4 regions of the Micromonospora noduli genome follow, and region 1 is predicted to be linked to each of the others. Evidence: riboswitches for the same ligand, from Rfam matches in the RefSeq annotation. Region 1 holds a riboswitch; each other region holds the start of a gene.
What was found. A riboswitch is a leader RNA that binds a small molecule or an ion and turns the genes downstream of it on or off. The one in region 1 is predicted to bind cobalamin.
Positions count from the first base shown of each region.

Region 1 (7,694 bases):
TGCGGCCCGCCGGCGCTTGGTCCGCCCCCGTTCGGGCCGCCGCCACCGGCCGGCCCACCGCCCTGCGGGCCGCCGCCATCCGGGCCACTGTCGTCGGGACCGGAGTCGTCCGGGTCGTCGGGGTGGGCGTCCTGGGCGCGCTGCAACGCCTCGTCGAGGCGCTTCTCGTCCAGCCCGGGGGTGTCGAACGGGTCGCGGCGGCGGCGGTGCGGCAGGGCCAGCCGGGCGGCCACCCGGACGTCGTCGATGGTGACCCGGTCCCGGCCGTGCCAGGCGGCGTGGGCGAGGGCGGTCCGGGCGGTGACGATGTCGGCCCGCATCCCGTCCACGTCGAACGCCGCACACACCTCGGCGATCTGCCGCAACGCGGCGTCCGGCAGTCGTACCCCGGGAAGTCGGCGGCGGGCGGCGGCCACCTGGTCGGCGATCTCCGCGTCGGCGTCGGCCCAGCGGGCGGCGAAGCCGGCCGGGTCCGCGTCAGCGGCCAGCCGGCGGCGGACCACCTCGACCCTGATCTCCGGGTCCCGGCTGGCCCCCACCTCCACTGTGAGCCCGAACCGGTCGAGCAGCTGCGGGCGCAGCTCCCCCTCCTCCGGGTTCATCGTGCCGACCAGCAGGAACCGGGCCGCGTGGCTGACCGAGACGCCCTCCCGCTCGACGTGGCTGCGGCCCATCGCCGCCGCGTCGAGCAGCAGGTCGACGAGGTGGTCGTGCAGCAGGTTGACCTCGTCGACGTAGAGCACACCCCGGTGCGCGGCGGCCAGCAAGCCCGGCTCGAAGGCGCGTACCCCCTCGCCGATCGCCTTCTCCAGATCCAGCGCGCCGACCACCCGGTCCTCGGCGGCGCCCACCGGCAGCTCGACGAGGCGGGCCGGACGGGTCTCGGCGGCGGCGTCGGCCGGGTGCGGGCCGTCCGGGCAGTCCGGGTCGGGCTCGGCCGGATCACAGCCGAACCGGCAGCCGGCCACCCGGCGCACCGGCGGCAGCAGCGCGGCGAGAGCCCGCACGGCGGTGGACTTGGCGGTCCCCTTCTCACCCCGGACCAGCACCCCGCCGATCGCCGGGGAGACCGCGTTGAGCAGCAACGCCAGCCGCATGTCGGCCATGCCGAGCACCGCGCTGAACGGGTAGGTCGTGGTCGCGGTCATGCCCGGTCCTCCAGGTCGCCCTCGCTGGCCAGGTACGTGTCGCGCAGCCGGTCGAGGGTGGCCGGCTCCGGCTTGGCCCACAGCCCCCGGTCGGCGGCCTCCAACAGCCGCTCGGTGATGCCGCGCAACGCCCACGGGTTGGATTTCTCCAGGAACTCGCGGGTGGTCTCGTCGAAGAGGTACGCGGCGGCCAGGTGCTCGTACATCCAGTCGTCGACAACACCGGCGGTGGCGTCGTAGCCGAACAGGTAGTCCACTGTGGCCGCCAGCTCGAACGCGCCCTTGTAGCCGTGCCGGCGCATCGCGGCGATCCACTTGGGGTTGACCACCCGGGCCCGGAACACCCGCCGGGTCTCCTCGCCCAGCGTGCGGGTGCGCACGTCGTGCGGCATCGCCGAGTCACCCACGTACGCCTGCGGTGACGTACCGGTGAGGTGGCGGACCATCGCCACCATCCCGCCGTGGTACTGGAAGTAGTCGTCAGAGTCGACGATGTCGTGCTCGCGGGTGTCCTGGTTCTTCACCGCCACCGCGATCCGGGCGAACGAGCGCTCCATGTCGGCGCGCGCCTCCCGCCCGTCCAGGCCCCGGCCGTACGCGTATCCGCCCCACACCGCGTACACCTCGGCCAGGTCGGCGTCTCTGCGCCAGGTCCGCGCGTCGATCAGGGGCAGCAGCCCAGCGCCGTACGCGCCGGGCTTGGAGCCGAAGATCCGGGCGGTGGCCCGCCGCTCGTCGCCGTGCTCGGCGAGGTCGGCGGCGACGTGCGCCCGCAGGTAGTTCTCCTCGGCCGGTTCGTCCAGGGCGGCGACCCGCCGGACGGCGTCGTCGAGCAGCGCCACCACGTGCGGAAACGCGTCGCGGAAGAACCCGGAGATGCGCACTGTGACGTCGACGCGCGGGCGGCCCAGCTCGGCGGTCGGCACCACCTCGATGCCGGTGACCCGCCGGGACCGGTCGTCCCAGACCGGCCGGCAGCCCAGCAGCGCGAGCACCTCGGCGATGTCGTCGCCCTGGGTCCGCATCGCGCTGGTGCCCCACACTGTCAACCCCACCGAGCGGGGGTACGCCCCGGTGTCGGCGAGGTGCCGGGCCAGCAGCGAGTCGGCGAGGGCCACCCCGACGTCCCAGGCGTTGCGGCTGGGGATGGCCTTCGGGTCGACGGAGTAGAAGTTACGGCCGGTGGGCAGCACGTTGACAAGGCCGCGGGTGGGTGAGCCGGACGGGCCGGGCGGCACGAACCTCCCGTCCAGCGCCCCGAGTGTGTTGGTCAGCTCGTCGGTGGTCCGGTCCAGTCGCGGCACCAGCTCGGTGGCGGCGAAGTGCAGGACCGCGGCGACGTCCGGAATCGACCGACCGGTCACCTCGGTCACCACGGCGTCAACCATGTCCACTGCCCAGTCCAGGGTTTCCATGCCCACGACCAGCCGCCGCGCGAGGGCCTCGATGAGGTCGATCGCGTCGGCGGCGGTGCCGGCCGGCCCGTCCACCACGTCGGTCAGCGCCGCAGGCAGTGCCAGTCGCTGTCCCGGCGACGCGAGCAGCTCCTGCTCGTCGAGGGAGTACGCGACGGCGAGGGCCTGTCGCAGGCCGGGCAGGGCCCGGGCGCCGCCCCAGATCTGTGGGGCGCGCAGCACCGCCAGGACCAGGTTGACCCGGGGCTCGCCGGTGGGCGCGTCGGCGAGGATGTGCAGCCCGTCGCGGATCTGCACGTCCTTGACCTCGCACAGGTACCCGTCGAGGTGCAGCACGAAGTCGTCGAAGTCGTCCGCTTCGGGCATCGCCTCGGCGTGCAGGTCATGGTGCAGCTCGGCGGCGCGCACCAGGTCCCAGATCTGGGCCCGTACGGTGGGCACTTTGGCCGGGTCGAGGGCCTGCACTGTCGCGTACTCGTCGAGCAGTTGTTCCAGTTTGGCCAGGTCGCCGTAGGTCTCGGCGCGGGCCATCGGCGGGACCAGGTGGTCGACGACAACGGCGTGCGCCCGCCGCTTGGCCTGGGTGCCCTCGCCGGGGTCGTTGACGATGAACGGGTACACCAGCGGCAGGTCGCCCAGGACCGCGTCGGGCGCGCAGTCGGCGGCCAGGCCGAGGCCCTTGCCGGGCAGCCACTCCAGGGTGCCGTGCTTACCCAGGTGCACCACGGCGTCCGCGCCGAAGCCGCCGTCCGCGACCGGCGCGGTCAGCCAGCGGTACGCGGCCAGGTAGTGGTGGCTGGGCGGCAGGTCCGGGTCGTGGTAGATGGCGATCGGGTTCTCCCCGAAGCCGCGGGGCGGCTGGATCAGCAGCACCACGTTGCCGAAGCGCAGCCCCGCGAGCACGATGTCGCCGCCCTCGGTGTACAGCTCGCCCGGCGGTTCACCCCAGTGCTCCCGCATCCGCCCGCGCAGCTCGGCCGGGACCTCGTCGAACCAGCGCCGGTACGTCGGTCCCGGTATCCGGGCCTCGGCGGCGGCCAACTGCTTCGGGGTGAGCCACTCCACGTCGTGACCACCGGCGGCGATCAGCGCGTGGATCAGCGCGTCGCCGTCGTCGGGCGGTGGCGCGTCACCCAGGTCGTAGCCGGCCTCGGCCAACGCGGCGAACAGCCGGACCGCCGAGGCCGGGGTGTCCAACCCGACGGCGTTGCCGACCCGGGAGTGCTTGGTGGGGTACGAGCTGAGCACCACGGCGACCCGCTTGTCGGCGTGCGGCACGTACCGCAGCCGGGCGTGGCGCACCGCGATCCCGGCGACCCGGGCGGCCCGCTCGGGATCGGCGGCGTAGACCGAGAGCCCGTCGGCGTCGATCTGCTTGAACGAGAACGGCACGGTGACGATCCGGCCGTCGAACTCGGGGATGGCCACCTGCATGGCGGCGTCCAGTGGGGACAAGCCGGCGTCGCTGTCGGCCCACTGCGCGCGGGTGCTGGTGAGGCAGAGCGCCTGGATGACCGGCACGTCCAGGGCGGCCAGGGCGCCGACGTCCCAGGCGTCCTCGTCGCCGCCACCGGAGGCGTCCGCGGCGACCGCGCCGCCGGCCGCGAGCACCGTGACCAGCAGCGCGTCACAGCGGGCGAAGAGTCCGAGTGGGCCGGCGCCCGCGGTCAGCCCGCGCAGCGAGCCGCAGAAGATCGGCAGCGGGTTGCCGCCGGCTTTGCGGACCGCGTCCGCGAGCACGTCGACGAAGTCGGTGTTGCCGGCGAGGGCGTGCGCCCGGTAGAAGACGATCCCCACTGTGGGCCGGTCCGGGTCGGCGGGGTGTTCGCCGTGCACGCCGTACGCCGGGGTGGGCGCGGGTGCGGCGAACCCCTCGCCGGTGAGCAGCACCGTGTCGGAGAGGAACCGGGCCAACTGCCCGAGGTTGTCCGGGCCGCCTTCCACCAGGTACGCCAGCGCCTGGGTGACGACCCCGGACGGCACTGTGGAGATGGCCATCAGCTCCGCGTCGGGCAGCGCCTCGCCGCCGAGCACGACCGTCGGCACGCCGGTGGCGAGCACCGCGGCGAGGCCGTCCGGCCACGCCTGCCGACCGCCGAGCAGGCGTACGACGACGAGGGCGACCCCGTCGAGCAGGGCGGGCACCTCGTCGGCGGCGACCCGCGCGGGGTTGGCGAGCCGGTAGTCGGCGCCGCTGGCGCGGGCGGCCAGCAGGTCGGTGTCGGCGGTGGACAGCAGCAGGATGCGCACGGCAGGCTCCGGAGAGTGACGCCCTGGGCCCTCACGGGGGCGACCGGGGCGATTCGGGTGGGTACGGCGTCAGCCGGTACGACGGCCCGAGCGAACGGCACACCGACGCATGGGTCGGGGCCGGTCAGCGCCGGGCGATCAGCTCAGCGGTGCCGGTGGCCGGTGTCCTTGGAATGCACTGCCTGGAGCGCAATACGACGACAATCGTCGATGAATGAGACGCCGTGCGTCATCGGGTCCTCCTCGGGTGTCCACGCCCTGGGGTACGTCCCGACGGCCGAAGTATCCTGGCTTCCGGATCAACGCTCTCCCCCGGCCTTCCAACCGCAGACACACGGCCGTGACTCACGAGGGGGGATCGCTCCCCGGTGACAGTGGCGGGACCGCGTCGGATTCGCACCGACTTCCTTCACTGCCGTCAGGCCGCGAATGCTGCCACACCGGCGCGCCGCCGGTCAACGCGGACCCCACCGCCACCCGACCACGCTCACAGCATTGACCTGCGGGAATATAGGCGCGCGCGGGTTGCCTCTCGCCACATTGGCGGGCTGGGCGACTGGTTGATCGGCCTCGCGGACTGGCCCGTGGCAGGGGGCGGAGTGTTCACGCGGCCCCTTTGGAGCTGATGTCGTAGACGATTCAGCCGCCTCGGCTCCCGGTCCGCGCCTCGGCTCCCGATCCGCGCCTCGGCTTCAGGTCCGGACCTACGGCGATGTCGCCAACGATTCAGCTCCAAGGCGCCGAACGACACATGCGTGGGTAGTCGACGATTCGTCCGCCGGGGACTGCCCGAGACCGAACACGCCACGCGCGACGACCGACACCGGTCGACGCCCCGATCAGCGGGCGTGGCGTTCCGGGTGGGCCCGGCTCCAGGTCCGCATCCGTTCCGGGTAGCCGGTGCGTGCCGCCTCGTACAGCGGCACCGCGTGCTTGCGGGCGATGGCCCCGGCCGCGCGGGGCGTTCCGGTACGGCGGCGGATCCACTCGCCGTCGTGGGCGATCGCCACCACTGTGGTGTCCGTCGCGGTCGTCTCCGGTTCCAGGTAGAACTCCACCCCGCGTCGGGTGGCGACGAACGCCTCCAGCGCCGCGAGGTCGTCGCGGGTCGCCTCCCGGTCCAGCTTCGTCGGGGTCGCCTCGGCACCCCGTGACCGGCGGTTGAACCAGCTCATGCCCCGCCCCTCTCCTCGACGTCCCTCCAGTGCAGCACCGGTTCCTGGCAATACGCTGCACGCCGGATGGGAGAGAGCTGACCTGCGTCGGGAAATCCCTGTGGAACCCGCGGCGGCTGGGCGGTGTCATGAGTGTGATCCGAACGGAGGCTCCCCTGGACGACGAGGCGCTCGTCACCCGCGCTCGGGCAGGTGACCTGGAGGCGTACAACCTCCTGGTCGCCCGGCACACCGCGTCCGCGTACCGGACCGCGGTGCTGCTCGGCGCGGGCTCGGACTCCGAGGACGTCATCCAGGAGGCGTTTGTGAAGGCGTACCGGAAGCTGTCCCGTTACCGGGGTGACGCGTCCTTCCGGTCGTGGCTGCTCGCGATCGTCGCGAACGAGACCCGCAACCTGCACCGCTCCCGTGGCCGGCGCGACGGCCTCGTCCTGCGGGCGGCGGCAGCGGACCCGACGTCCGAGATCGCCGAGGACGACGCGGTCGGCGCGGTCCTCGCCGGGGAGCGCCGGGCGTCGCTGGTGCAGGCCCTGCGACAACTGCCGGTACGGGACCGCGAGGTGATCGTCTGCCGGTTCTTCCTCGATCTCACCGAGGAGGAGACGGTGGCGGCTCTGGGCTGGCCCCGGGGCACTGTGAAGTCGCGTACGTCCCGGGCGCTGGCGAAGCTTCGTGGCCTGCTCGACCGTGAGGAGGTCCGGCATGGGTGACCTCGAACGGGAACTGCGCGACCTGTCCGCCTGGCTGGACACCCCCGATCCACCCGACGTGACCGCCCGCGTCCGCGTACGACTCGGCACGCCCGCGCCCCGGCGGCGCCGGTGGCGGTCGCTCGCCGCGGTGGCGCTCGTCGCCCTGCTGGTGGCGGTGTTGCCGCCGACGCGGGGCGCGATCGCCGACGTCGTCACGGGGCTGCTGCGCTTCGCCGGGGTCAGCATCGCCACCTCACCGTCCCCGACGCCGCCCGGCGGCACCGCGTCGCCGTTGCCCGGGCAGCGGGCCGTCGCCCTGGACGAGGCCCAACGGTCGGTGCGGTTTCCGATCCGCCTGCCGGCGATGCTGGGCACGCCCGAGCAGGTGCTGGTCGCCGACCCGGACGCCACGGGCCGGTACCGGGTGGCGACGCTGCTCTACGACGGGGGCGCGCTGCGCGTCGACGCGTTCGACGGTCACCTCGACCTGGCCTTCCACAAGGAGGTCACTCCGCCGGGCGCGAACTGGGTCCAGGTCAACGGCGACTTCGCCGTCTGGGTCGACGGCCCGCACGTGTTGTCCTACGTGGACCGGGCGGGCGGGATCCGCCGGGAGACCGCCCGACTGGCCGGTTCGACCCTGATCTGGCAGGACAACGACGTGAGCTACCGGCTTGAGGGCACCCTCGCCAAGGCCGAGGCAATCGAGATCGCGCGCTCACTGGGCTAGTGCGCGTTCGGGTCCCAGTCTGCGAGCTGCTCCATAGGCTGGGTGTCGCCGGTGGTCTCCAGGCCGTCGAGCGGGACGCGGTCGTAGAAGTAGAGGACCAGTTCGCTCGCTGCGCCTCGCATCGCCATGTCGCCCGGCTCCGCGTCGGCGGCGAGGTCGTCGCAGCGGACGCCGTCGGCGTTGAGGGTCAGGCGCCAGGAGCGGCCCTCGGTCGTGTGCAGGTCGATGGTCGCCGGCTTGAACGGCCAGGGGACGGTCGTCGCCGCGACGGTCGTCAGGAACTC
Region 1 covers NZ_PYAC01000001.1:68,499-76,192, forward strand. The annotation lists gene MED15_RS00315 (magnesium chelatase subunit D family protein) at 1-1,148, opposite strand, end outside; gene cobN (cobaltochelatase subunit CobN) at 1,145-4,813, opposite strand; cobalamin riboswitch at 5,072-5,248, opposite strand; gene MED15_RS00325 (hypothetical protein) at 5,653-5,988, opposite strand; gene MED15_RS00330 (RNA polymerase sigma factor) at 6,117-6,698, shown strand; gene MED15_RS00335 (hypothetical protein) at 6,691-7,410, shown strand; gene MED15_RS00340 (maleylpyruvate isomerase N-terminal domain-containing protein) at 7,407-7,694, opposite strand, start outside.

Region 2 (7,694 bases), 640 kb from region 1:
TCACCGCCGACCAGGTCGCCGCCTGTCCCCCAGCCGTCGCCGACGTCATCACCGCCGCAGTCGCCGAATACGAAGCTGGCGAAACACTCGAAGCTGTCGTTGCTCGTGACGCCGACAAGCTGGAATGCCTCATCCAAGCCGTCGAGTACCGCCACCAAGGCATCGACAACGTGCAGCGCTGGATCGACAGCTCACGAACCGCGCTCAAGACCGCCAGCGCCCACCGCCTCGCCGACGCCGCCCTCAGCGGACAACCCCTGGCCTGGCTCACTCCCCCGCCCCGGAAGTAAGCGCCCAACACATGGCGCACTGCCTGGGAAGCCGTAAAGGCGGCCTTGCGCGCCTGGGAGGGCGAGGGCAGCGCAACCTTCGTCAGCGACCCGAAGTACATGGGCGTGAGCCTCCATGAGCTGGTCGACGCCGGCAACGCGGCAAGCCACGAAGATAGGCTGACGTACCTCTTCCTTGCCGACGCGACCACGATGGCGGACGTCGAACGCCCGCTTCTCGCACTCGACCTGGCGGAAGAGCCCGGCCGCACCTTCCGGGTGCCGCCCCGCTGGTACGCGGACGTCTCGGCCAACCTCACCATCGCGAACATGGACTTTGCCGAGTTCGCCAACGCCATCGATAGGTCGGACACGTACCGGGGCTTCGACGGGGACTGACGTCCTGGTCTGGGGCCTACTTGCTAAGCCCGTGACGGAGATCGAACCACACTGTCAGCTTCGGAATCGCCTTGATTCGTACGGTGGGTAGTCACGTCACGCGAGACACAGCTATAGGGCGTCGATTGCAGGACCGGCTGGGTATCGATGTGGCCCCGTGTTCACCGCTGTGTCGGGCACGGATCGGGCACGCCAATCGCACGCACGTTTCTCGGCGGGCGACGCTAGCCCTCCGCTGGCGGGGACATCATTATGGTGGGTATGAGGAAAAGCCTCCCGCTGGTCGGCCTGGTCCTGGGAGCACTCGGTGGGGCGCTCTGGGGCTGGTTGGGCAGCGATGGGTACGAGGCAGGAGACTCGGCGCTGGGCACCGGCCTGATGGGAGCCATCGTCGGGCTGCTGATCGGGGCCGCCGCGTACGGCCTGGCAGGCCGCGGTAACCGGAACAGCCCCGGCCGAAAGCGCTGAGAGAAAGGAGCATCATCGACTGCATCCGGCGGGCCCATGGACGGACTCACGTCGCGGTCGGGTACGGCTCAGCTATGCAGTTCAACAACTACAGGTAAGGCTCCTTGCCGGTCCAGGCCGAGCGGCACCTTGCAGCCAGTGACCTGGGCGAATCTCGTCAAGGCTAGGCGTCGATAGTCACTACTCGCCGTCCTTCGACGGCCTGGCGTGCGGACCGCGCCGGAAGGAACTCTCTTGTCAGAAGAGGCCGTCGTCATCCCTTTGCTCGCTGCGGACAACAGCGCCGGAGTTGGTCCCTGGTGGGTTTCGCCGTTGATTGCGTTGGCATCCGGGCTACTCGGCGGGGTCTTCGGCAACATGTTCATCGAGTGGTACCGGGTGCGGACGCAAGACAAGCGGGAAACGGGCAAGCGGGCGCGAGACGCGGGCGACGTGCTGACACGAGCGGCCGTCGACTATGAGTCGGCTGTGATCTACGGCAGTAGCGAAGAGGTGGGTCAGAGCCTCAGCGAGTTAATGCGGGAGGTGGCACCCCACCTTCCTGATCTACCCCGGCGGTTCGCGGCGCTGTTGATTGAGGTGGAGCAGGCTTCTCAGTACGCGGTGGTCTTCCGCCAGGAGGTCGATGCCCAGGAGGACTCACCGGAGCTGTTGGCGGCATTAGACCACCACGTGTTGCAGCTCGCGCTCCTGCTGCGGGCGCAGGTGTTCAGGTGGCGAGTCGGACGAACAGACGACGAAATACAGAGCGCCAGGTACGAAGTCTTTGAGCGCATGAAGAAGATTGCGAACCTCGCCGGTCTGGAGCTCGTAGCGAAGGAGGGGCAGCCTTTCGGCCCCCCAGAGCTGTAAGCGCGCATCACCGCTTACGACACAGCGGTCAACCTGCCATCCCAATACTGCTGGTACCGAACCAGCGACCTCTTCGGCGTGAACGAACGGCTCGGCTCAACCGGCGACGTCCACGACGACCTTGCCCTCGGCGGTGCCGCCGGCAACCAGGTCGTGGGCGTCCATGACCGTGTCGAGCGTGAACCTGCGCTCGTCCAGTCGGGGGCGCAGCGCGCCGGCGTCGGCCAGCGTCGCGATCTCGCGCAGGATGAGGCCATGGTGTTCGCGGCCGCGCCCGGTCAACATCGGCAGCAGGGTGAACACGCCGGAGTAGGTCGCGCCGCGGAACGACAGCGGGGCGAGCGAGTGTGAGCCCCAGCCCAGCGCGCTGACGACGTGCCCATGGTAGGTGCGCACCGCCGCGAACGAGGCGTCGAGCGTCGCGCCGCCGACGTTGTCCACGATGATGTCGAAGCCCTCGCCGCCGGTGTGCCTCTCGACGTACTCCTCGACCTTGCTCGTGGTGTAGTCGATCGGCACGGCGCCCAGACTCTCGATCACCCGCATGCTCGCCGGCCCGCCGGTGGCGTACGCCTCGGCGCCGAGCGCCTGGGCGAGTTGGACGCCCACGTAACCGACCCCGCCGGCACCGCCGTGCACCAGCACCTTCTGCCCGGCGCGGACGCCAGCCCGGTCGACCAGCCCTTCCCAGGAGGTGACCGCCGCCAGGGGCAACGCGGCGGCCTCCCGCATCGAGAGTGCGTTCGGCTTGCGGGCCAGCAACCGGGCGTCCACTGCGGCGTACTCGGCCAGCGAACCCTGTAGGTCGCCCACGCCCCCGCACAGCCCGTACACCTCGTCTCCCGGCTCGAAGCCGGTCACCTCCGCGCCGACCGCCGCGACGACACCGGCGAGGTCCAGGCCGAGCACCGCAGGCAGGTGGACGCGCGCGTGCGCGGCCTTACCTGCCTGGATCTTCGTGTCGAGCGGGTTGACGCCGCTGGCGACGATCCGCACCAGCACCTGCCCGCGCTCGGGGGTGGGTTGATCGATCTCCTCGACCGTCAGCGGAACGTCGAACTCCCGCAGCACCGCAGCGCGCATAACCATCCACACTCTCCGTGATCGAGGCTTCACATGGACGCTATCCGACCGGATGGGCGGCGGGGCGGGTTCCTCGGACCGCGCCAGCGCCGCCACGGGCGGACCACGCCCGGGTCAGTCGTCTTCGGCACCGTCGAGCAGCGCGCGCCGCAGCGCCAGTCGGTGCTTCCGGCGGATCTCCGCCTCCCGGTACCGGCGTCGGTCCCCATCGGTCTCCGGCAGCAGCGGCGGCACCGTCCGAGGCTGACCGTCGTCGTCGATGGCGACCATGACCAGGTGGGCGGTTGCCACGTCGGTGGGCGGCACCGCCCGGTCCCACCGGTCGGCGGTCACCTTGACCGCCACCTCCATCGAGCTGCGGCCGGCCCAGGTGATCCGGGCGTCGACGTGCACGACGTCACCGACCCGCACCGCGCGGAGAAACGCCGTCTCGTCGATGGCGGCGGTCACAGCCGGCCCGTCGGAGTGCCGGGCGGCGACCACACCGGCGACGGAGTCGATGAGGTTGAGGATCCGGCCGCCGTGCACCGTACCCATCAGGTTGGTGTGGTGCTGGTCCATGATCTGCGAAAGGGTCAGGTGCGACGCCGACGGCGCTCGACCGGCGATCGTGGTGGTGTCGTGCACAGCGGTAGTCCGTCCCTCGGGAAACCACACCGCCGGGTCGCGGACACACGCTGGCGAGGACCTGGCCGTGTGCCACACGCACGGCCCGTCACCCGCTCAGCCCACCCGCGAGGCCGACGGCAGCGCACACGGTTGTGTACGCGGCGCCGGCAGGTCTTCGGACTCGCGGGCCTGACCGGTCGCGCCGGTCCCCTACTGGCCGTCGCTTCCCAGGCCACTGGCCCAGTGCTGATGACGGCGGTCGTTCCCACTCACCGCTGCGGGGCAGCCCCGGATTTCCACCGGGTTCCCTCTTACGACGCCCAGCCGGTCACGACGGGGCGAACCAGCGCCGTCGGCGAGCATAGCTGGCCAGGGGATCTGTCCACCCGGGGCGTCCTGCCGCAGCGGCGGATGGCCTCATCGTCAACTTTTAGTCGTCTGAGGAAGAAGATCGTCGCCTCTTGAAAAAAGTCTCGCGAGGGTGAGGATATCCAGATGCGTCGTCTCCCCCAGACTTGCGGCCGGGTGGTCTCGGGCCTCCTCGCGTTCCTCCTCGCCTCGGCGGTCGCCCTCCTCGCGTCCGCCCAACCCGCCGCAGCGCACGGGACCCTCGCCGCGTCCACACCGGCGAGCGGCGCCACAGTGCGCGAGCCGTTGACGGAGGTGCGGCTTTACTTCACCGAGAAGGCCGCCGCCAACGCGTTCTTCACGATCACCGCCCCGGGCGGCACCCGTGTCGACAACGGCTGGTCGCAGGGGGAGCCGAAGCCGCTGGAGAAGCCGGTGCGGGAGTACTTCCTGGTCAACGGGCAGTTCGAGCCACGGGAGTACACGACGGGGTTCCCCGCTGTGGTGTCCGTCGCCCACCTGCCCGCCAAGGGCCAGTACTCGGTGAGCTACCTGTCGGTCGCCTCGGACGGCGACACCGTGCGGGGCACCCTGACCTTCCGCTACGACGGGCGGGTGACAGCAGCGCCGAAGGGATGGAGCCCGCCGTCGACCCAGCCGGACCCGGCGCTGGTGTCCGCCACCGAGCAGCACAACACGTCCGGGCAGGCCTCGGCGGTGCCGACCACCGCGGACGATCCGTCGACCCCGCCGGCCGCGGTGGCCCCGTCGACCGGGTCGACCGAGGAGAGCGGTCCCGGGGCACTGGCCTGGGCCGGCTGGGCGGCGGCGGTCGCGGCGGTCGGGGCGGTGGCCGGGTTCGTCGTCTGGCGTCGCCGATCCGGCGGCACACCCACCGGCCGGGGCCGTACCTCGGCGGCGACCTCCGGTCGACGCGGCGGTGGCGCCCGTACCACGAACAGGGCCGGCACTGGCAAGACCGTCGGCGGCAAGGCTGCTGGGGACAAGACCGTCGGGGGCAAGGCCGGCGCTGGCAAAGTCGGCGGGGGCAAGGTCGGCGCGGCGACCGGCGTCGTCGCGCGTACCGCGAGTGACAAGCGGCGGCCCGCCACAGTGCCGGCGGCGCGCAAGGGCAACACGGTCGTCACGGCCCGCACGGGCGTTGCGGTCGATCCGACGCCTACCGATCAGGTGACCAAGGCCCTCGCCAGCACGGAGGGCGAGCCGACGGTCGACCCCGGACCACGGCCCGACACGGACCTGGCCGCCGCGACGCCTGGGTCCCGGTTGAGCAACACCCACCTGGCGCTGTTCGTCGGCGGTCTGGTGATCGCTCTGTTGGCCGGGTTCGGGTTGGCCCGTATCGGCACCGCCGACGAGAGTCCGGCGGCCGGTAACGCACGACCGTCAGCCGGTGGGCCGCCCGCCTCGGGCCAGGTGGGCTCGGCGACCGACGGGCACCAACACCCGGCCGGTACGGGGCCGCACACGCATCGGGGTGACGACGCGACGGGCGCGACGCTGGCGACCGGCACGACGGTCAGCGCCGGTGGGTACACCCTGCAACCAATGGAGCGGTCCCAACCGCCCGGTGTACGCGCGGACTACCGGTTCCGGATCGTCGGGACCGACCGGCAGGCGGCGACCCGCTTCGCGGTCGTGCACGACAAGCCGTTGCACCTGATCGTGGTGGGCCGCGACCTGACCGGCTACCAGCACCTGCACCCGACGATGGCGTCCGACGGCACCTGGAGCGTGCCCCTGACGCTGGCCCGACCCGGCGGCTACCGCGTCTTCGCCGACTTCTCCGTCACCGCGGCCGACGGCACCCAGCAGCCTCTCGTGCTGGGCGTTGATCACACAGTGCCCGGCGCGCACAGCCCGACCGCGCTGCCGCCGGCGCAGGCGCAGGCGACGGCCGGTCCGTACGCGGTGTCGATGACCGGCACCCCGACGGTGGGGGTGACGGCGCCGATCCACTTCCAGGTCAGCGCCGACCCGACCGTCCCGGCGCAGTTGGAGCGATACCTGGGCGCGTACGGGCACCTGGTCGTGGTGCGTGAGGGTGACCTCGGCTACGTGCACGTCCACCCCGAGCAGGAGTTGGTCGACGGGACTGTCAAGTTCTGGCTGACCGCGCCGAGTTCAGGCCGGTACCGGGCCTTCTTCGACTTCCAGGTCGCCGGCACTGTGCACACCGGGGAGTTCACGATCAACGTTCCCTGAGTCCGGAACTTTCTCCGAGCTGCGGCCGACCAACCTCCCAGCAGCAACCATCGGAGGAAGAACACATGCGCACCACCAGCCCGAACGCTTCACGCCGCCGGTCGGCCGCCATCCTCGTCGCCGCGATCCTGACGGTGGGCGTCGCCGGTTGCGGCTCGTCGGACTCGCCGTCGACAGCGCAGGCGGGCCCGTCCGCGTCGGCCTCGGCCAACCCGGACGCTGGTGTGCTCGGCATTCGTGACCCGTGGGTGAAGGCGGCCGACAAGGGCATGACGGCGGCCTTCGGGACTCTGGTCAACGACGGCGACACCGACGTCACGGTGACGAGTGCGACGACCTCGCTGTCGCCGATGGAGCTGCACGAGATGGCCGTGAAGGACGGCAAGATGGTCATGCGGCAGAAGCAGGGCGGCATCGTGATCAAGGCCAGGAGCACGCACGCCCTGGAGCCCGGCGGCGACCACCTCATGCTGATGAACCTCACCAAGCCCGTTCAGGCCGGCGACGAGTTGACAGTCACCCTGACCTTCGCCGACGGCAGGACCCAGCAGTTCCGCGCCGTGGCCAAGCCGTTCACCGGCGCGCAGGAGAGCTACGCCCCCGGGCACGGTGAGCCGATGCCCGGCATGAGCGCCACGCCGGAGATGAGCATGAGCCCGGCATCGTGACGCAGACACCACAGGTCCGACCGGTGAGCAGGCGTGGCCTGCTCACCGGCGGAGCACTGGCCGCCGGCGGAGCATTGGCCGGCGGTGCCACGATCGCCGCCACCCGCGCGGGGAGGACCGGGCCGCCGTCGGCGACCGCCGCCGACGCGACGCTGGCGGCGACCGTCGGCGGGCTGGTCGAGCCGTTCCACGGCGCTCGACAGGCCGGGGTGGCCACCGAACCGCAGGCGCACGCGTCGTTCGTGGCCCTCACAGTGCGGGCCGGCGTCGACCGGGCCGCGCTGGGTCGGATGTTGCGGTTGCTCACCGACGACGCCGCCCGGCTCACCCAGGGCCGACCTGCGCTGGCCGACACCGAGGCCGAACTCGGGCTGTTGCCGGCACGGTTGACGGTGACTTTCGGCTTCGGGCCGGGCCTCTACCGGGCGGCCGGCGTCGACGACCGCCGGCCGGCATCGGTCACCGACCTGCCGTCGTTCCGCATCGACCGGCTCCAGCCGGCGTGGTCCGGCGGTGACCTGCTGCTGCAGATCTGCGCCGACGACGCGATCTCCGTCGCCCACGCCCAGCGGGTCCTGATCAAGGACAGCCGACCGTTCGCCACGGTGCGGTGGGTCCAGCAGGGCTTCCGGCGCAGCCCCGGTGTCGAGCCGGGCGGCCATACCCAACGCAACCTGTTCGGTCAGCTCGACGGGACCGCCAACCCTCGGCCCGGCGCGCCCATGGACACCGCGCTCTGGGTCGCAGACGGCCCGGCGTGGCTGCGCGACAG
Region 2 covers NZ_PYAC01000001.1:705,028-712,721, forward strand. The annotation lists gene MED15_RS02990 (HD domain-containing protein) at 1-290, shown strand, start outside; partial or broken gene MED15_RS02995 (DUF6924 domain-containing protein) at 321-668, shown strand; gene MED15_RS03000 (hypothetical protein) at 930-1,136, shown strand; gene MED15_RS03005 (hypothetical protein) at 1,371-1,988, shown strand; gene MED15_RS03010 (zinc-dependent alcohol dehydrogenase family protein) at 2,085-3,077, opposite strand; gene MED15_RS03015 (acyl-CoA thioesterase) at 3,186-3,632, opposite strand; cobalamin riboswitch at 3,830-4,043, opposite strand; gene MED15_RS03020 (copper resistance protein CopC) at 4,176-6,254, shown strand; gene MED15_RS03025 (copper chaperone PCu(A)C) at 6,320-6,922, shown strand; gene MED15_RS03030 (Dyp-type peroxidase) at 6,946-7,694, shown strand, end outside.
Region 2: it holds a riboswitch for cobalamin, as region 1 does, so the genes downstream of both, MED15_RS03015 (acyl-CoA thioesterase) here and cobN (cobaltochelatase subunit CobN) in region 1, are expected to answer to the same signal.

Region 3 (7,694 bases), on a different contig from region 1:
GACAGGCCTGCCGCGCCGAGGTCGGCGATGTGCCGGGCGATGGCCTCGGGCACCCGGTCGGCCGGCGTCTGGCCGGTGGTTCGGCGCAGCTCGTCGCCGGCCGCCCGCAGGCACGCCTCGAACAGGCCTTCCTTGGACGTGAAGTAGCGGCTGATGAGCGCCACGTTGACGCCCGCGTCGTCGGCGATGTCCCGGACAGTGGTGGCCGCGTAGCCGTCCCGGGCGAAGCGTTGGCGAGCGGCGTCGAGCAGCAACTGCCGGGTCTCGGCCGCGTCCCGACGGCGACGCTGGGCCGGTTCGCCGGCGGTGTTGCTGGTCGCGGGGACAGGCGGTTCTGCTGTCACGACGCGTCCTCTCTGTCGCTCTGGCTCGGCGTCGGTGCCTAGTAAGTAAACATATGTTGACTTTCCGTCGACCGCAACGTCCGGCGCGGTCCGAGGGTGACGTAAACGACTGTTGACATGGGTCCCAGGCTGCGCATACTGGCTAAGTCAGCAAACGTTTACATCTAGTTCGGGGATTCCATGACCCACACCATCGAGGAGCCGACCCGCCTCGGCTCCGCGCCCGGCGCCGCCCCGCGCGCCAACAGCACCCTTCTGGTGCTGTACCTGTCGCTGGGCGGCCTGGCGTTCGCGGTGCTCCAGTCGCTGGTGGCGCCCGCGCTGTCGACCATCGGAAGGGACCTGGGCGTCTCGACCGGAGACATCAGCTGGGTGCTCACGGCGTACCTGTTGGCCGCCTCGGTGCTGACGCCCATTCTCGGACGTCTCGGTGACATGATCGGCAAGCGTCGGGTCCTCATCGGCGTCCTCGCGGCCCTGGCCGCGGGCACCCTGCTCGCCGCCCTGGCCCCCAACCTGACAGTGCTGATCGTCGCGCGGGCGCTCCAGGGAGCCGCCGGAGCGATCCTGCCGTTGTCGATCGGCATCGTCCGCGACCAACTGCCCCGGGAGAAGGTCGGCGTCACCGTCGGCCTGCTGTCGGCGATCTTCGGGGTCGGCGCCGGTGTCGGCATCGTGGCCGCGGGCCCGATCGTGGAGCACCTGTCGTGGCACTGGCTGTTCTGGCTGCCGCTGGTCCTCGTCGTCGTCGCGCTGCTCGGAGCCATCTTCGGAATGCCCGAGTCGCGGGTCCGCACGCCCGGGCGGCTCGACATGCTCGGCGCGGCCATCCTGTCGGTCTCGCTGGTCTCGCTGCTGCTGGCCGTGAGCAAGGGGCAGGGCTGGGGCTGGACCGAGCCGAAGACCATCGGCCTGTTCCTGCTCGGCGCGGTCGCGATGGTGGTGTTCGTCCGGGTCGAGCTACGCGTACGCGAGCCGCTCATCGACATGCGCCTGATGCGGATTCGCGGTGTCTGGGCCACCGACCTCGTCGCCCTGATCCTCGGCTTCGCGATGTTCGGGACGTTCGTGCTGGTGCCGACCCTGCTGCAACTTCCCGCCGCCACCGGGTACGGGTTCGGCAAGACGGTGTCCCAGGCGGGCCTGTTCCTGCTGCCCACCGTCCTGATGATGGTGGTCTTCGGTCCCCTCGCGGGCCTGCTGGACCGTCGCTTCGGTCCCAAGGTTCCGATGTTCCTCGGCACTGTCGCGGTCGTCGTCGCATTCGCGCTGCCGGCTCTCGCGCACGGCGCGACCTGGCAGGTGCTGCTCTCCGGGGTGCTCACCGGCGCCGGCATCGGCCTGGCGTTCGCGGCGATGTCCAACGCCATCATCGAGAGCGTCCCGGCGGGGCAGACCGGCGAGGCGAGCGGCGTCAACACCATCGCCCGCACCATCGGCAGCAGCATCGGCGCGGCGGTCGTGGCGGCCGTCATCACGTCGAACAGCACCCCGCAGGGGCTGCCCACCGACGCGGCGTTCACCGCCGGCTTCTGGGTGTGCGCGGGCGTCGCGGTCCTGGCCGTCTTCGCGGCACTGGCCCTGCCCTCGGCGCGTCGCCGTCACGAACAGGCCGTCGCCGCCGGTGTCGACGACCTTCCGCCCGAGCCGGTCGAGCTGCACCTGCCCCACCGGCATCACTGAGCAGGCGGCTGACAGTCGCCGAACGAGCGCAGGCCGTGTCCACTCCTGGTGGCCACGGCCTGCGCCGTTCGGTTCGACCTCAACCTGCTCGCGGCGCGCCCAGTCGGAGCTGCCAGCGCGCGCCCTGGCTGGTGAGCCGGACGACGGCCAGGGCCTCCACGTCCACCTGCCGGTACGTCGCCATCGGAAGACCGAGGGCGTGCACCACCGCGATCCGGATCACCAGTGGGTGGGTGACCGCGATGACGCGTCCACCGGCTTCCTGCTGCTCGTCCAGCCAGCTGCCGACCCGATCCCGCACGGCCGTGACGGACTCACCGCCGTGCGGCGCGGACCCCGGTGCGGACAGCCAGTCGTGCAGCGCCTGCGGCTGCGATTCAGCGATCTCCTCCAGCGACCGTCCGGACCAGTCCCCGTAGTCACAGTCGGCCAACGCGGTCTCGATCGTCGGCAGCAGGCCGAAGGCGTCGGCGGTCTGTCGGGCGGCCACCGCGGGGCTGGACAGGCAGGTGGCGTTGACGCCGAGGGGCCCGCGCCGGTCTGCGCCCGCCTGGGCCTGGGCGAGTGCGGCACGCAGGCCACCCTCGTCCAGGCCGTCGTCGGCGCCGCCGAAGCGGGCCCGGCGCAGAGCGGCGGTGTGACCGTGGGCGACCAGCCGAAGGCTGGTGCCGGTCACGTGCTCGGCAGTGCGGTGCCGGCCCGGCGACGCCGCTCGTGGTGCATCAGGGCCGCGAACAGCAGGCCGATGCCGGTCCAGAGCACGACCTGGGTGCCGAGCGAGGCCAGTCGGAAACTCCACAGCAGGGTCGCCGGGAAGTCCGCCGGAACCTCCTGGAAGGACGGCATCACCACGTACGACACTGCCGTGACCAGCAGGAACCCGCCCGTGGCCCCGGCGGCGCGCAGCCACGTCGGCGCCTGGGCACCGACCGACCGGTAGCCCAGCGAGCCGGCCCACACGGCCACCAGCCCGAGCACCACCATCAACAGGTAGGTGACGGTCCGTTGGTTGATGGTGGCCGGGTCGCCGACCGCCGGCGGGTTCGCCGGGTACTTGACGAACGGCACGATCACCGCGCCGAGCAGCGCCCCGCCGGCCAGCAGCAGACCCGACCGCCCGTCGTCGTCGCCGCGACGCCGCCGGGACAGCAGGACGTACGCCGTGGCCAGCAGGCCACCCATCGCGGCCCCGAACAGGCTGGTGGCCAGGAACAGACCGCCGCGCTGACCCGACCGGCCGACCAGGGCGTCCTCGTGATCGTGCGCACCGGCGGCGGGCTCGGCGTGCGTCGCCGCCTCCTCGATGGCGATGGCTGCCTCGACGTGCGGTTCGCCAGCGACGTACGCGAACGCCCCGGCCAGCAGGCCGGCGATCAGGCCGGCCAGCAGCCCGCGGACGAGGACGGCGAGGAACGGGGGAGCGGCGGTGGTGTTCAGTGGCACGGGACGCCCAGCAGGTGCCGGCCGTCGTGCATCAGCTCGTGCAGGTACATCCCGCTGCGCGACACCGCCCCCTGGTCGAAGGCGACGAGGTACGCCAGCAGGGTGAGCACGGCAACGGTCGCCAGAGCCGTCCACATCAGACGCGCACTGCCAGCGGGGTGCACCACCGGCTGGCTGGAAGCGGAGCTAGACATGAATACACGAACCTCCCCAGGGATGACGCGTCCCCATCGCAAGGCTGCGGACGACCGAGCGTCCTGGCTCGCGGCCCCAGTTGTGGTTGGGGACCGCTCACAGTGGCGCGACCGCGCCGGATTCACACCGGCTTCCCTCGCGTCGCCGCAGATAGTGGGTCGACGGTAGCGGTGCCGCCTCGGGCGGTCAACCCGGACCCCGGGCACCGAACGCGGCACCCATCGCTCGGTCAACGAGCCGACCGAGCCGCAGGGTGCCGGCGGATTCGTCAGACCAAAAGGCGACACTGCCGCAAGCCGGTCGTAGCGCGCGTTCCGCGACTCGTGAACACTCTGTTACCGCTAACATGGTCAACCTGCCAGATCGGCTCTGTGGCTCCGGGTCGACCCGGAGGGTTTCGATCAGCGGCGGGGCGGGGTGCAGAGTGGACGAACACACCAGGACGGGGCCGGTGACGACCGGCGAGGTTGCGCGACGACAGGGCATTGTCGACGCGCATCATCACCTCTGGGTCCGGGCGCGGCACCCACAGCCCTGGATCGACCCGCACACCATGGCCGCGATCGACGACGACTTCACGCCGGTCGAGCTCGCCCCGGCAACCCGGGCCGCCGGGGTCACCCAGACCGTGGTCGTCCAGTCCGTCGCCGTTCGGTCGGAGACGCCCGAGCTGCTCGGCATCGCGGCCGACGACCCCCTCATCGCCGGGGTCGTCGGCTGGGTCGACCTCACCGCCGCCGATGTCGACCGTCGCCTCGCCCGGCTACGCAGGGCCCGCGGCGGCGAACGGCTGGTCGGGATCCGCCACCTGGTCCAGTCCGAACCCGACCCGACCTATCTCGACCGCCCCGACGTGCGGCACGGCATCGCCGCGGTCGGTGCCGCCGGCCTCGCCTTCGACCTCCTGGTGCGCCATCATCAGCTGCCGGCGGCCGCCCGGCTCGTCCGCGACCTGCCCCAGGTGCGGTTCGTCCTGGACCACCTCGGCAAGCCCCCGCTCGGGCGCGCCGATCTCGGTGACTGGCAGCGCGACCTGCTGGCCCTCGCGGCCGAGCCCAACACGACGGCGAAGCTCTCCGGCCTGGTGACCGAGGTGGACGGCCAGCCCTGGACGGCTGCCGACCTGCGGCCCGCAGTCGAGCACGCCCTGGACGTGTTCGGCCCGGATCGGCTGATGTTCGGCTCGGACTGGCCGGTGTGCCTGCTCGCCACCTCGTACACCCGCTGGGTCACAGTCCTCAATGACCTGCTGGACCCGCTGTCCGACGACGAGCGGACCGCGATCTGGCGTCAGACCGCCAGCCGGGTCTACCGGCTGGCCCCGTTCTGAGACGGCAGCGCCTTCCCAACTGGGGACATAGCATGTTATCGATAACACGCTGACGGCGGCAGCGATGTCGATGTGGTCGGACGTATGCCTTCGGCGGTGCAAGTAACGATGGCAAAACATGCTCGCAAGACCTTGGCAACATACGTGAATGCGTGGCATGGTAACGCCTGATCGTGGGAAACATCCGACCTATCTCCAAGGGATGTGTGGCCATCTAGCCGCACCACCGTCCGAGCGGGGTCGGTCGCTCACAGGCGTTCGGCTCGTCGGCGGGTCCCCGTCGGACGCCGGCGCCGCGCTTGGGGAGGTCAGGTCCGACGATGAGTAGCGCCGAGGCAACCGCCGGCACGCAGCGCGGCGAACTCAGCGACTGGTTCCGGGAACGGATCTCCCACGCCGTCTCCGAGTTCACCGCCGCGACCGCGCTGGTCGTCCTGTTCATCGCCTTGACCTTCGCGAGTCCCTACTTCCTCACAGCGGACAACCTCTTCAACATCGGCGCCCAGACGGCGGTGATCGCCATCATCGCCACGGCCCAGACGATGGTCATCATCACAAAGGGCATCGACCTGTCCGTGGGGTCCGTCGCCGCGCTCGCCGGCGTGTTGGGCGCGATGGTCGTGCGCGACCTCGGCTTCTCGCTCTGGGCGGCGACGGCGGTCGCGATCGGCGTCGGCGCACTGGCCGGGCTGTTGAACGGCCTGCTGGTGACGGTTGCCCGGATTCCGCCGTTCATCGCGACGCTGGGGACGATGTCCGTGGGTCGGGGCCTGGTCTTCATCATCACCGGAGCGGTCGGCGTCTACGGCCTTCCCCGGTCCTTCCAACTGCTCGGCAACGGGCAGATCCTCGGCATTCCGTTCGCCGTGGTGATCACCGTCCTGGTCGCCGTCGGGGTCGCCTTCCTGCTCTCCCAGACCCGCTTCGGTCAGTACACCTACGCGATGGGCTCCAATCTGGAGGCGGCCCGCCGCTCCGGCATCCGGGTCGGGCGGCACCTGACCGGGGTGTACGTGCTGGCCGGCGTGCTGGTCGGGCTGGGCGGCATGATCGCCGCGTCCCGGGTCAACTCCGGCCAGCCCAACTACGGGATCTCGCTGGAACTCGACGTCATCGCCGCCGCCGTCATCGGCGGGGCCAGCCTGTTCGGCGGGCAGGGCCGGATCGTCGGGACCATCATCGGCGCGTTCCTCATCGCCCTGGTCCGCAACGGCGCCGTCCTGCTCGACATCAGCATCCACTACCAGCAGGTGATCGTCGGCGTGATCATCTGGGCCGCCGTCTACTTCGACCAGTACCGCCGCCGGCGGCTGGAATCACGGGGTTGACATGCCATTCCGAGAGTCCGAACGAGGAAGGACACACACCATGGCACACACCACCACCAGCCGGCGGACGCGAGGACGACTCCTGCGCACGCAGGCGATCCTGGCCGCAGCCGCGGCGACCGCCCTGCTCAGCGCCTGCGGCGGGGTCGAGGTCCGTGACGGCGGCGACGGCGCGACCAAGGACGCGAGCGGCCCGTTGAAGCTCGCCGTCGTACCCAAGGCGGTCGGGGCCGACTACTGGAACACGGTCAAGGCGGGCGCCGAGTGCGCCGCGCAGCGCGCCGGGGACGTCACCGTCCAGTGGGACGGGGTGACCACCGAGACCGACGTCGAGGGCCAGGTCAACCTGATCCAGAACTTCGTCACCAAGAAGGTCGACGGCATCGTCTACGCGGCGACCGACTCCAGCGCGCTGGCACCGGCGACCGACAAGGCACTCAGCGCCAACATCCCGGTCGCCATGATCGACTCCGGCACCAGCCCGCAGCCGTCGAACGTGCCCCTCTTCGCCACCGACAACCGCGCGTCGGCGACCGAGGCGGCGAAGCTGCTCGCCACCGAACTCGGCCCCGGCAACCACGAGGTGGCGCTCGTCGAGTTCCAGCCCGGATCGCAGACCAACACCGAGCGGGTCGACGGCTTCAAGGCCGGTCTCGCCCAGTACCCCAACCTGAAGCTGGTCGGCCAGCAGCCGAGCCGCAGTGACGTCAACGAGGCCCGACGGGTCACCGAGAACATCCTCACCGCCAACCCCAAGCTCGCCGGCGTCTTCGCGGCCAACGAGCCGAGCGTGCTCGGTGCCGCCCAGGCCATCCAGGCCGCCGGCAAGTCCGGCAAGGTGGTCATCATCGGCTGGGACGCGGCCCCGGACGAGATCGCCGGGGTGCGCAACGGCCAGATCTCCGCGCTGGTCGTGCAGAACCCGTTCAAGATGGGCTACTTCGGCGTCGACAAGATGGTCAAGCACCTTCGGGACAAGGCGCCGCTGGCGTCGGCCGACACCGGCGTCACGTTCGTCACCAAGGAGAACATCGACTCGGCGGAGATCAAGGCGGTGCTCGAGCCCAGCTGCGCCAACCCGCCGGTGCAGTGATGGGCGCGATCCCCACTGCCACCGCGGACAGCCATCAGCAACCCACCGACGCGGAACCGCCGGTCCTCGAAGCCCGCGGCATCGTCAAGCGATTCGGGCATGTGGAGGCGTTGCGTGGCGCCGACTTCACGGTCCGTCGAGGTGAGGTCGTCGCGCTGATCGGTGACAACGGCGCCGGCAAGAGCACCCTGATCAAGACCCTGTCCGGTGTGCACCCACCCGATGAGGGCGAGATCCGGGTCGGCGGCCGCCCGGTCCAGTTCTCCACTCCGGTCGAT
Region 3 covers NZ_PYAC01000043.1:316,625-324,318, reverse strand. The annotation lists gene MED15_RS33070 (TetR family transcriptional regulator) at 1-344, opposite strand, end outside; gene MED15_RS33065 (MFS transporter) at 525-2,027, shown strand; gene MED15_RS33060 (histidine phosphatase family protein) at 2,107-2,703, opposite strand; gene MED15_RS33055 (CbtA family protein) at 2,700-3,470, opposite strand; gene MED15_RS33050 (CbtB domain-containing protein) at 3,461-3,664, opposite strand; cobalamin riboswitch at 3,700-3,843, opposite strand; gene MED15_RS33045 (amidohydrolase family protein) at 4,117-4,995, shown strand; gene MED15_RS33040 (ABC transporter permease) at 5,316-6,323, shown strand; gene MED15_RS33035 (ABC transporter substrate-binding protein) at 6,364-7,416, shown strand; gene MED15_RS33030 (ATP-binding cassette domain-containing protein) at 7,416-7,694, shown strand, end outside.
Region 3: it holds a riboswitch for cobalamin, as region 1 does, so the genes downstream of both, MED15_RS33050 (CbtB domain-containing protein) here and cobN (cobaltochelatase subunit CobN) in region 1, are expected to answer to the same signal.

Region 4 (7,694 bases), on a different contig from region 1:
CCCGGCCGGCAAGGGCGTCGACGCCGTGCGCCCGATCCGTGACGAGATCCGGGACCGGGTGGAGAAGCTCCTCACCGACCTGAACCTCGCCACCGGACCGAGGCACACCTCTCAGCGGCCTCCGGCGTAGCGGGCGCGCTCGCCCAGCTCCTCCTCGATGCGGATGAGCTGGTTGTACTTGGCCGTGCGGTCGGAGCGCGACAGCGAGCCGGTCTTGATCTGACCGCAGCCGACGCCCACAGCCAGGTCGGCGATGGTGGTGTCCTCGGTCTCCCCGGATCGGTGCGACATCACCACCCGGTACCCCGCCTTGTGCGCGGCGTCCACCGTCGCCAGGGTCTCGGTGAGGGTGCCGATCTGGTTGACCTTGACCAGGATCGCGTTGGCGTAGCCGCCGTCGATCCCGTCGCGCAGCCGGTCGACGTCGGTGCAGAAGACGTCGTCGCCGACCAGCTGCACGCGCTCCCCCGCCACCGCGGTCAGTCGCTTCCAGCCGGCGATGTCGTCCTCGGCCATCGGATCCTCGATCGAGCTGATCGGGTACCGGGAGACCAGGTCGAGCAGGTAGTCGATGTGCTCCTCGACGGTGCGCCGGCGTCCCTCGCCGACGTAGTCGTAGACGCCCGCGCGGAAGAACTCCGAGCTGGCCGGGTCGAGGCAGATCCGCACGTCGACGCCGGGCTGGTAACCGGAGTCCTCGATGGCGCGCAGCACGAACCGCAGCGCCTCGTCGGCGTCCGTGACGTTCGGCGCGAAGCCGCCCTCGTCACCGACGTTGGTGTTGTGCCCGGCGGCGGCCAGGGACGCCCTGAGGGTGTGGAAGACCTCCGCGCCCATCCGGACCGCCTCGGCAAACGTCTGCGCTCCGACCGGGGCGATCATGAACTCCTGGAAGTCGAGCGGATTGTCGGCGTGCGCGCCACCGTTGATGATGTTCATCATCGGCACCGGCAGCAGGCGGGCGCCGACGCCACCGACGTAGCGGTACAGCGGCTGCCGGTGGGCCAACGCCGCAGCCTTCGCCGTCGCCAGGGACACCGCCAGGATCGCGTTGGCGCCCAGTCGACCCTTGTCCTTGGAACCGTCGAGAGCGATCATCGTCTCGTCGATCAGGGCCTGGTCCTCCGCGTCGAGCCCGAGCACCGCGTCGGCGATCTCGCCGTTGACCGCGGCGACGGCCGTGCTGACGCCCTTGCCGTGAAAACGCGTCCGGTCCCCGTCGCGCAGCTCGACCGCCTCGTTCGCCCCCGTCGACGCGCCGGACGGCACGGCCGCCCGGCCGGTCGACCCGTCGGCGAGGACCACGTCGGCCTCCACTGTCGGGTTGCCCCTGCTGTCGAGGATCTGCCGAGCACGCACCCGACTGATTGCCGTCATCACACACTCCCTGCTCAAGCTGCCTGTTCGCAGCCAGACTGGCAGGAAACGGCGGCCCTGACACCGCGACGATGGACACGTTGACCCGTACCCCGGGGTGCGGGTTTAGGGTCGCGGGATGCGGGTGGGTGAGTTGGCACGCCGGACCGGAACCACGGTCCGGGCACTGCGGTACTACGAGTCGGCCGGGCTGGTCGTACCCCGGCGGCTGAACAACGGCTACCGCGAGTACGACCCGATCGCGGTGCGGCTGGTGGCGCAGATCCGGGAGCTGATGGCGCTCGGCCTCACCGTCGAGGAGACCCGGCCGTTCGTCGAGTCGATCGCCGATGGTTCCGACGACACCGACGTGTGCGCGGCGGCGGTGGCCACGTACCGCAGCACCATCACCAACCTCCAGGAACGGATCGGCAAGCTGACCGCCCAGCGGGACGCGCTGGACGCGCGCCTGGACGCCGCCGCGACCCAGGTCGTGCCCGGCAGTCCCGCCGAAGGCGCCGACCCCACCGCGCTGGTCGGCGTCAGGTTGCCAGCGCTGTCCTTCTACGGCACCGACGGCCGCCCGGTCGATCTCGGCGCGCTCGGCCCCGGCCGCAGCGTCATCTTCGTCTACCCGCTGACCGGACGACCGGGCGTCGACCTGCCCAACGGGCTGCTGGAGATCCACGGCGCGCGCGGCAGCACCGAGCAGGCCGCCTGGTTCCGCGACCACCACGCCGAGCTCCGCGCGGCCGGCGCCGCGCGGGTGTACGGCCTGTCCGCGCAGTCGACCGGGTACCAGCGAGAACTCGCGCACCGACTGCGGCTGCCCTACCCGCTGATCCCCGACCCGAGGCTGACCCTGGCCGACGCGCTGCGGCTGCCGACCCGCACCGCCGGCGACATGACGCTCTACGAGCGGCTGACGCTGATCGTCGCCGACGGCGCTGTCGAACACGTCTTCCACCCGATCCCGGACCCGGCGTCGCACCCACTGCACGTGATGCGGTGGCTCACCAAGCGACGCCAGGCCCCCGGATCGGTTGCCGCCTAGAAATCGTCGTCGAAGGCGACAGTGCCGCTCACCCCGACCTGGTACGCCGACACCCGCCGCTCGAAGAAGTTGGACAGCTCCTGGACGTCCTGCAACTCCATGAAGCCGAACGGGTTGCTCGACCCGTAGTGCGGGGCGATGCCGAGCTGGGCGAGCCGGCGGTCGGCGACGTGCTGGAGGTACTCCCGCATGTCGGCCAACGTCAGACCGGGCACACCATGGCCCAACAGGTCCTCGGCGAACTGCACCTCACACTCGACCGCCTCGGTGAGCATCCGGCGAACCTGGTCGGCGAGGTCGTCGTCGAACAGGTCCGGTTCCTCGGCACGGACGGTGTCGACGACGTCGAACGCGAACGCCATGTGCATGGACTCGTCGCGGAACACCCAGTTGGTGCCCGAGGCGAGGCCGTGCAGCAGGCCGCGGGAGCGCAGGAAGTAGACGTACGCGAACGCGCCGTAGAAGAACAACCCCTCGATGCAGGCGGCGAAGCAGATCAGGTTGAGCAGGAACGTCCGCCGGTCCTCGCGGGACCGCAGCTCCCGCAGGTCGTTCAGTGAGTCGATCCATCGGAAGCAGAACTCGGCCTTGCGACGGATCGAGGGGATGTTCTCGATGGCGGCGAAGGCCTCGAAGCGCTCCGTCTCGTCGGGCACGTACGTGTCGAGCAGGTTGAGATAGAACTGGACGTGCACGGCCTCCTCGAACAGCTGACGGGACAGGTAGAGGCGACCCTCCGGGCTGTTGACGTGCTGGTAGAGGTTGAGCACCAGGTTGTTGGCGACGATCGTGTCACCGGTGGCGAAGAACGCCACCAGGCGGCTGACCAGGTGCCGTTCGGCCGGCGACAGCTTGTCCAGGTCGGCGAGGTCGGCGTGCAGGTCAACCTCCTCGACGGTCCAGGTGTTGCGGATCGCGTCGCGGAACCGGTCGAAGAAGTGCGGGTAGCGCATCGGGCGGAGAGTCAGGTCCATCCCGGGGTCGAGCAGCATGTGCGTGGTCCTCGTGTCGGTGGTGCTGGCGTCGGTGGTGGTGGCGCTGTCGGCGGGGGTCACTGGCAGGCCTCGCACGACTCGGGGTTCTCCAGCGAGCAGGCCAGCGCCTCCGCGTCAACCACGACGGCGGGCGCGACAGCGCTGACGGTGGCCTGCTGGATCCGCGTCGCGGGGCGCGAACGCAGGTAGTAGGTGGTCTTCAGGCCGGCCTTCCAGGCGTACAGGTACATCGAGGAGAGCTTGCCGATGGTCGGCGCGGCCAGGAACAGGTTCAGCGACTGGGACTGGTCGATGAACGGGGCGCGGGCGGCGGCCAGGTCGATCAGCGCCCGCTGCGGCAGCTCCCACGCGGTGCGGAACAGCTCCCGTACGCCGGCCGGCAGCTCGGCGATGTCCTGCACCGACCCCTCCGCCCGCTTGATCGCCGAACGGATCCGCTCGGTCCACAGACCGCGGGCCTTCAGCTCGCGTACCAGAGCGGTGTTGACCTGGAGGAACTCCCCCGACAGAGTCTCGCGCTTGAACAGGTTGGACACCTGCGGCTCGATGCACTCGTAGCACCCGGCGATCGAGGCGATGGTCGCTGTCGGCGCGACCGCCACGAGCAGCGAGTTGCGCAGCCCGTACGCCTCGACCCGCTCACGCAGCGCGTCCCACCGCGCGGTCTGCGTACCCTCGACACCCCACAGGTCGGGCTGGAGCTGTCCCCGCGCGGCCCGGGTCTGCGGGTACGCCGGATGCGCGCCGAAGTCGCGCGCGAGGTCGGCGGAGGTCTCCAGCGCGGTCAGGTACAGCTCCTCGCTGATCAGGGTGGACAGCTCCCGCGCGGCCGGCGAGTCGAACGGCAGCCGTAGCGCGAAGAAGACGTCCTGGAGGCCCATCAGCCCGAGTCCGACCGGCCGCCACCGGGGGTTGCTCGCCGCCGCCTGCGCGGTCGGGTAGTAGTTGATGTCGATGACCCGGTCGAGGAAGGTCACCGCGGTCCGCACCGTGGCGCGCAGCCGCTCCCAGTCGATGCCGCCGTCGGTGAGGTGGGCGGCGAGGTTCACCGAGCCGAGGTTGCACACGGCGGTCTCGGTGTCACTGGACACCTCGACGATCTCGGTGCAGAGGTTCGACAGGTGCACCACGTTGCCCGGCTCGGCGGTCTGGTTGCAGAGTCGGTTGGCGGCGTCCTTGAAGGTCATCCATCCGTTGCCGGTCTGGGCGAGGGTCCGCATCATCTTCCCGTACAGCTCCCGTGCCGGGACCTGCCGCACGTAGCGACAGTGCGCCTCGGCCTCCCGGTACGCGGCGTCGAACCGCTCCCCCCACAGGTCGGGCAGCTCGGGCACCTCGTGCGGGTCGAACAGCGACCACAGCTCGTCGGCCTCGACCCGGCGCATGAACTCGTCCGGGATCCAGTTGGCCAGGTTGAGGTTGTGGGTGCGCCGGGCGTCCTCGCCGGTGTTGTCCCGCAGTTGCAGGAACTCCTCGATGTCCGGGTGCCACGGCTCCAGATAGACGCAGGCCGCGCCCTTGCGCCGGCCACCCTGGTTCACCGCGGCGACGCTCGCGTCCAGCGTGCGCAGCCACGGCACGATCCCGTTGGACTGCCCGTTCGTGCCCCGGATCAGCGCACCCCGGGAACGGACCCGGGAGTACGCGATGCCGATGCCACCGGCGAACTTGGACAGGTTGGCGACCTGGGCGTACCGCTGGTAGATCGAGTCCAGCTCGTCGAGCGGGGAGTCGACCAGGTAGCAGGAGGACATCTGGGTGTGCCGGGTGCCGGAGTTGAACAAGGTCGGTGAGCTGGGCAGGTAGGCCAGGCTGGACATCAGCCGGTAGAAGTCGACCGCCTCGTCGGCCGTCCGGGACAGTCCGCAGGCCACCCGCAGCAGCCAGTACTGGGGGGTCTCCAGCACCAGTCGGCTGGTGGGGTGGCGCAGCAGGTAGCGGTCGTACACGGTGCGCAGGCCGAAGTACTCGAACCGGCGGTCGCCGTCCGGGTCGATGGCGTGGTCGAGGGTCGCGGCGTGCGCGGCGACGAACGCGGCGGTGTCGTCACCGATCAGGCCCTCGGCGTGGCCGACCCGGATCGCCGCGCTGAACGAGGTGATGCCCTGTCGACGCACCTCCTTGTCGACGTAACCGGCCAGCAGCCGCGCGGCGAGGCGCGAGTACTGCGGCTCCTCACCGATCATCTCGGCCGCGGTCTGGATGGACAGCCGGTCCAGTTCGGCAGTGGTCGCGCCGTCGTAGAGGCCGCTGATGGTGCGGGTGGCCACCCGCATCGGGTCGACGTCGGTCAGGTCGTCGGCCCACCGTTCAACCGCTCGGACGATCTTGTTCACGTCCACGGGTTCGGTGCCGCCGTCGCGCTTGCGGACCTGCATCGGCGTCCGCCGCACTGTCGCGTCGCCGCTGGTCGGGACTACCTCGGTGACTGTCACCACTCGCTCCTCGGAGTTCGAGACCTGGTGGCCCGGACGCGAGGAGACAGACACCAACGGACGCCACGCCAGCCCGGCGTGGGTCAGGGGGCGTCAGCCGTCCCACGCGGCCTCGGACCGCCGCCCACCCGGGTACGGGTACGCGGCGCGCTGGCAGGTCTTCGGACTCGCGGGCACGACCGGTGTCGCCGGTCTCCTACTGGCCGTCGCTTCCCAGGCCGATTGGTGGCCCAGTGCTGTTGACGGCGGTCGTTCCCACTCACCGCTGCGGGACAGTCCCGGATTTCCACCGGGTTCCCTGTTGCCTCGACCACCCCGGATGAGCGGCCGAACCAGCTGCGCTCGACACCATATATAGGGACGCAGCCGTTGTCACACCCCACATGTCGTTCTCGGGCGTGTCGGCACCGACTCGGTGACCACCGTCACCACCCCGGCCGGCCACGCCACGCCGACCGACGCCCGGCACCGGAGACGGGCTCTCCGGGCGGGTGTCGACAGTCGACAGAGATTTGACGTATCGAGGCCAGGGTGGCGCAGGCCGCACTCATACGCCACCGTCAATGCCCCGTGATGGGATGGAACATCCAATCTCCACGGACCGCCACTCCCGCCACCTTCACCCGTCAACCGGCACGATGGGCGGCGAGGCGGATCGGCACGGCGAGGCAAACATCATATGTCTGTGGGCCTGCGATGATCGACATCGTTGACGCGCCGGAGCGGCCCTCCGTATACTCCCAGTGATCATCTGATCTTTAGCCTAGCCGGGCGAGGAGCGCATGCCGCAGATCACCGCCGTCACCGTCGAAGACGTCCGCTTCCCCACCTCCCTGACCGCTGACGGGTCAGACGCCATGAACAAGGACGGCGACTACTCGGCGGCCTACGTCGTCCTGCACACCGACGGCGTCGACGGCGTGGGCGCGCCACTCGCGGGGCACGGCCTGACCTTCACCATCGGTCGAGGCAACGACATCGTCGCGGCGGCGGCAGTCCACCAGGCACAGCTTCTGGTGGGCCTGGACGTGGCGACGATGGCAGCGGACATGGGCGCGGTCTACCGCCTCCTCACCTCCGACTCGCAACTGCGCTGGCTCGGCCCCGAGAAGGGCGTCGTCCACCTGTCCCTGGCCGCCGTGCTGAACGCGTCGTGGGACCTGGTCGCCCGGCTCGCCGACAAGCCGCTGTGGCGGCTGCTCGTCGACATGTCCGCCGAGCAACTCGTCGACATCGCGGACCTGCGCTACCTCTCCGACGCGCTGACCCGTGACGAGGCACTGGCCATCCTGCGGGCCAAGGAGGGCACGAAGGCCGCCCGCCTCGCCGAGCTCGACCGGACCGGCTACCCCGCCTACACCACATCCGCGGGTTGGCTCGGCTACGGCGACGACAAGCTGCGCCGGCTCTGTCAGGAAGCGGTGGACACCGGCTACGGCTACGTCAAGCTCAAGGTGGGCGCCAACCTCGACGACGACATCCGCCGATGCGCGATCGCGCGGGAGATCCTCGGGCCGGATCGCAACCTGATGATCGACGCCAACCAGGTGTGGGACGTCGGTCAGGCCATCGAGTGGGTCACCGCCCTCGCCCAGTTCACGCCACTGTGGATCGAGGAGCCGACCAGCCCCGACGACATCCTGGGCCACGCGGCCGTCCGCCGCGCCGTCGCGCCGATCGGCGTCGCCACCGGCGAACACTGCCACAACCGGGTGATGTTCAAGCAGCTGTTCCAGGCCGAGGCCATCGACTTCTGCCAGCTCGACACCGGCAGGTTGGCCAGCATCAACGAGATCGTCGCCGTGCTGCTGCTCGCCGCGAAGTTCGACGTCCCGGTGTGCCCGCACGCCGGCG
Region 4 covers NZ_PYAC01000043.1:306,305-313,998, forward strand. The annotation lists gene MED15_RS32990 (arsenate reductase ArsC) at 1-130, shown strand, start outside; gene eno (phosphopyruvate hydratase) at 112-1,377, opposite strand; gene MED15_RS33000 (MerR family transcriptional regulator) at 1,496-2,410, shown strand; gene MED15_RS33005 (ribonucleotide-diphosphate reductase subunit beta) at 2,407-3,402, opposite strand; gene MED15_RS33010 (ribonucleoside-diphosphate reductase subunit alpha) at 3,462-5,783, opposite strand; cobalamin riboswitch at 5,976-6,192, opposite strand; gene MED15_RS33015 (enolase C-terminal domain-like protein) at 6,623-7,694, shown strand, end outside.
Region 4: it holds a riboswitch for cobalamin, as region 1 does, so the genes downstream of both, MED15_RS33010 (ribonucleoside-diphosphate reductase subunit alpha) here and cobN (cobaltochelatase subunit CobN) in region 1, are expected to answer to the same signal.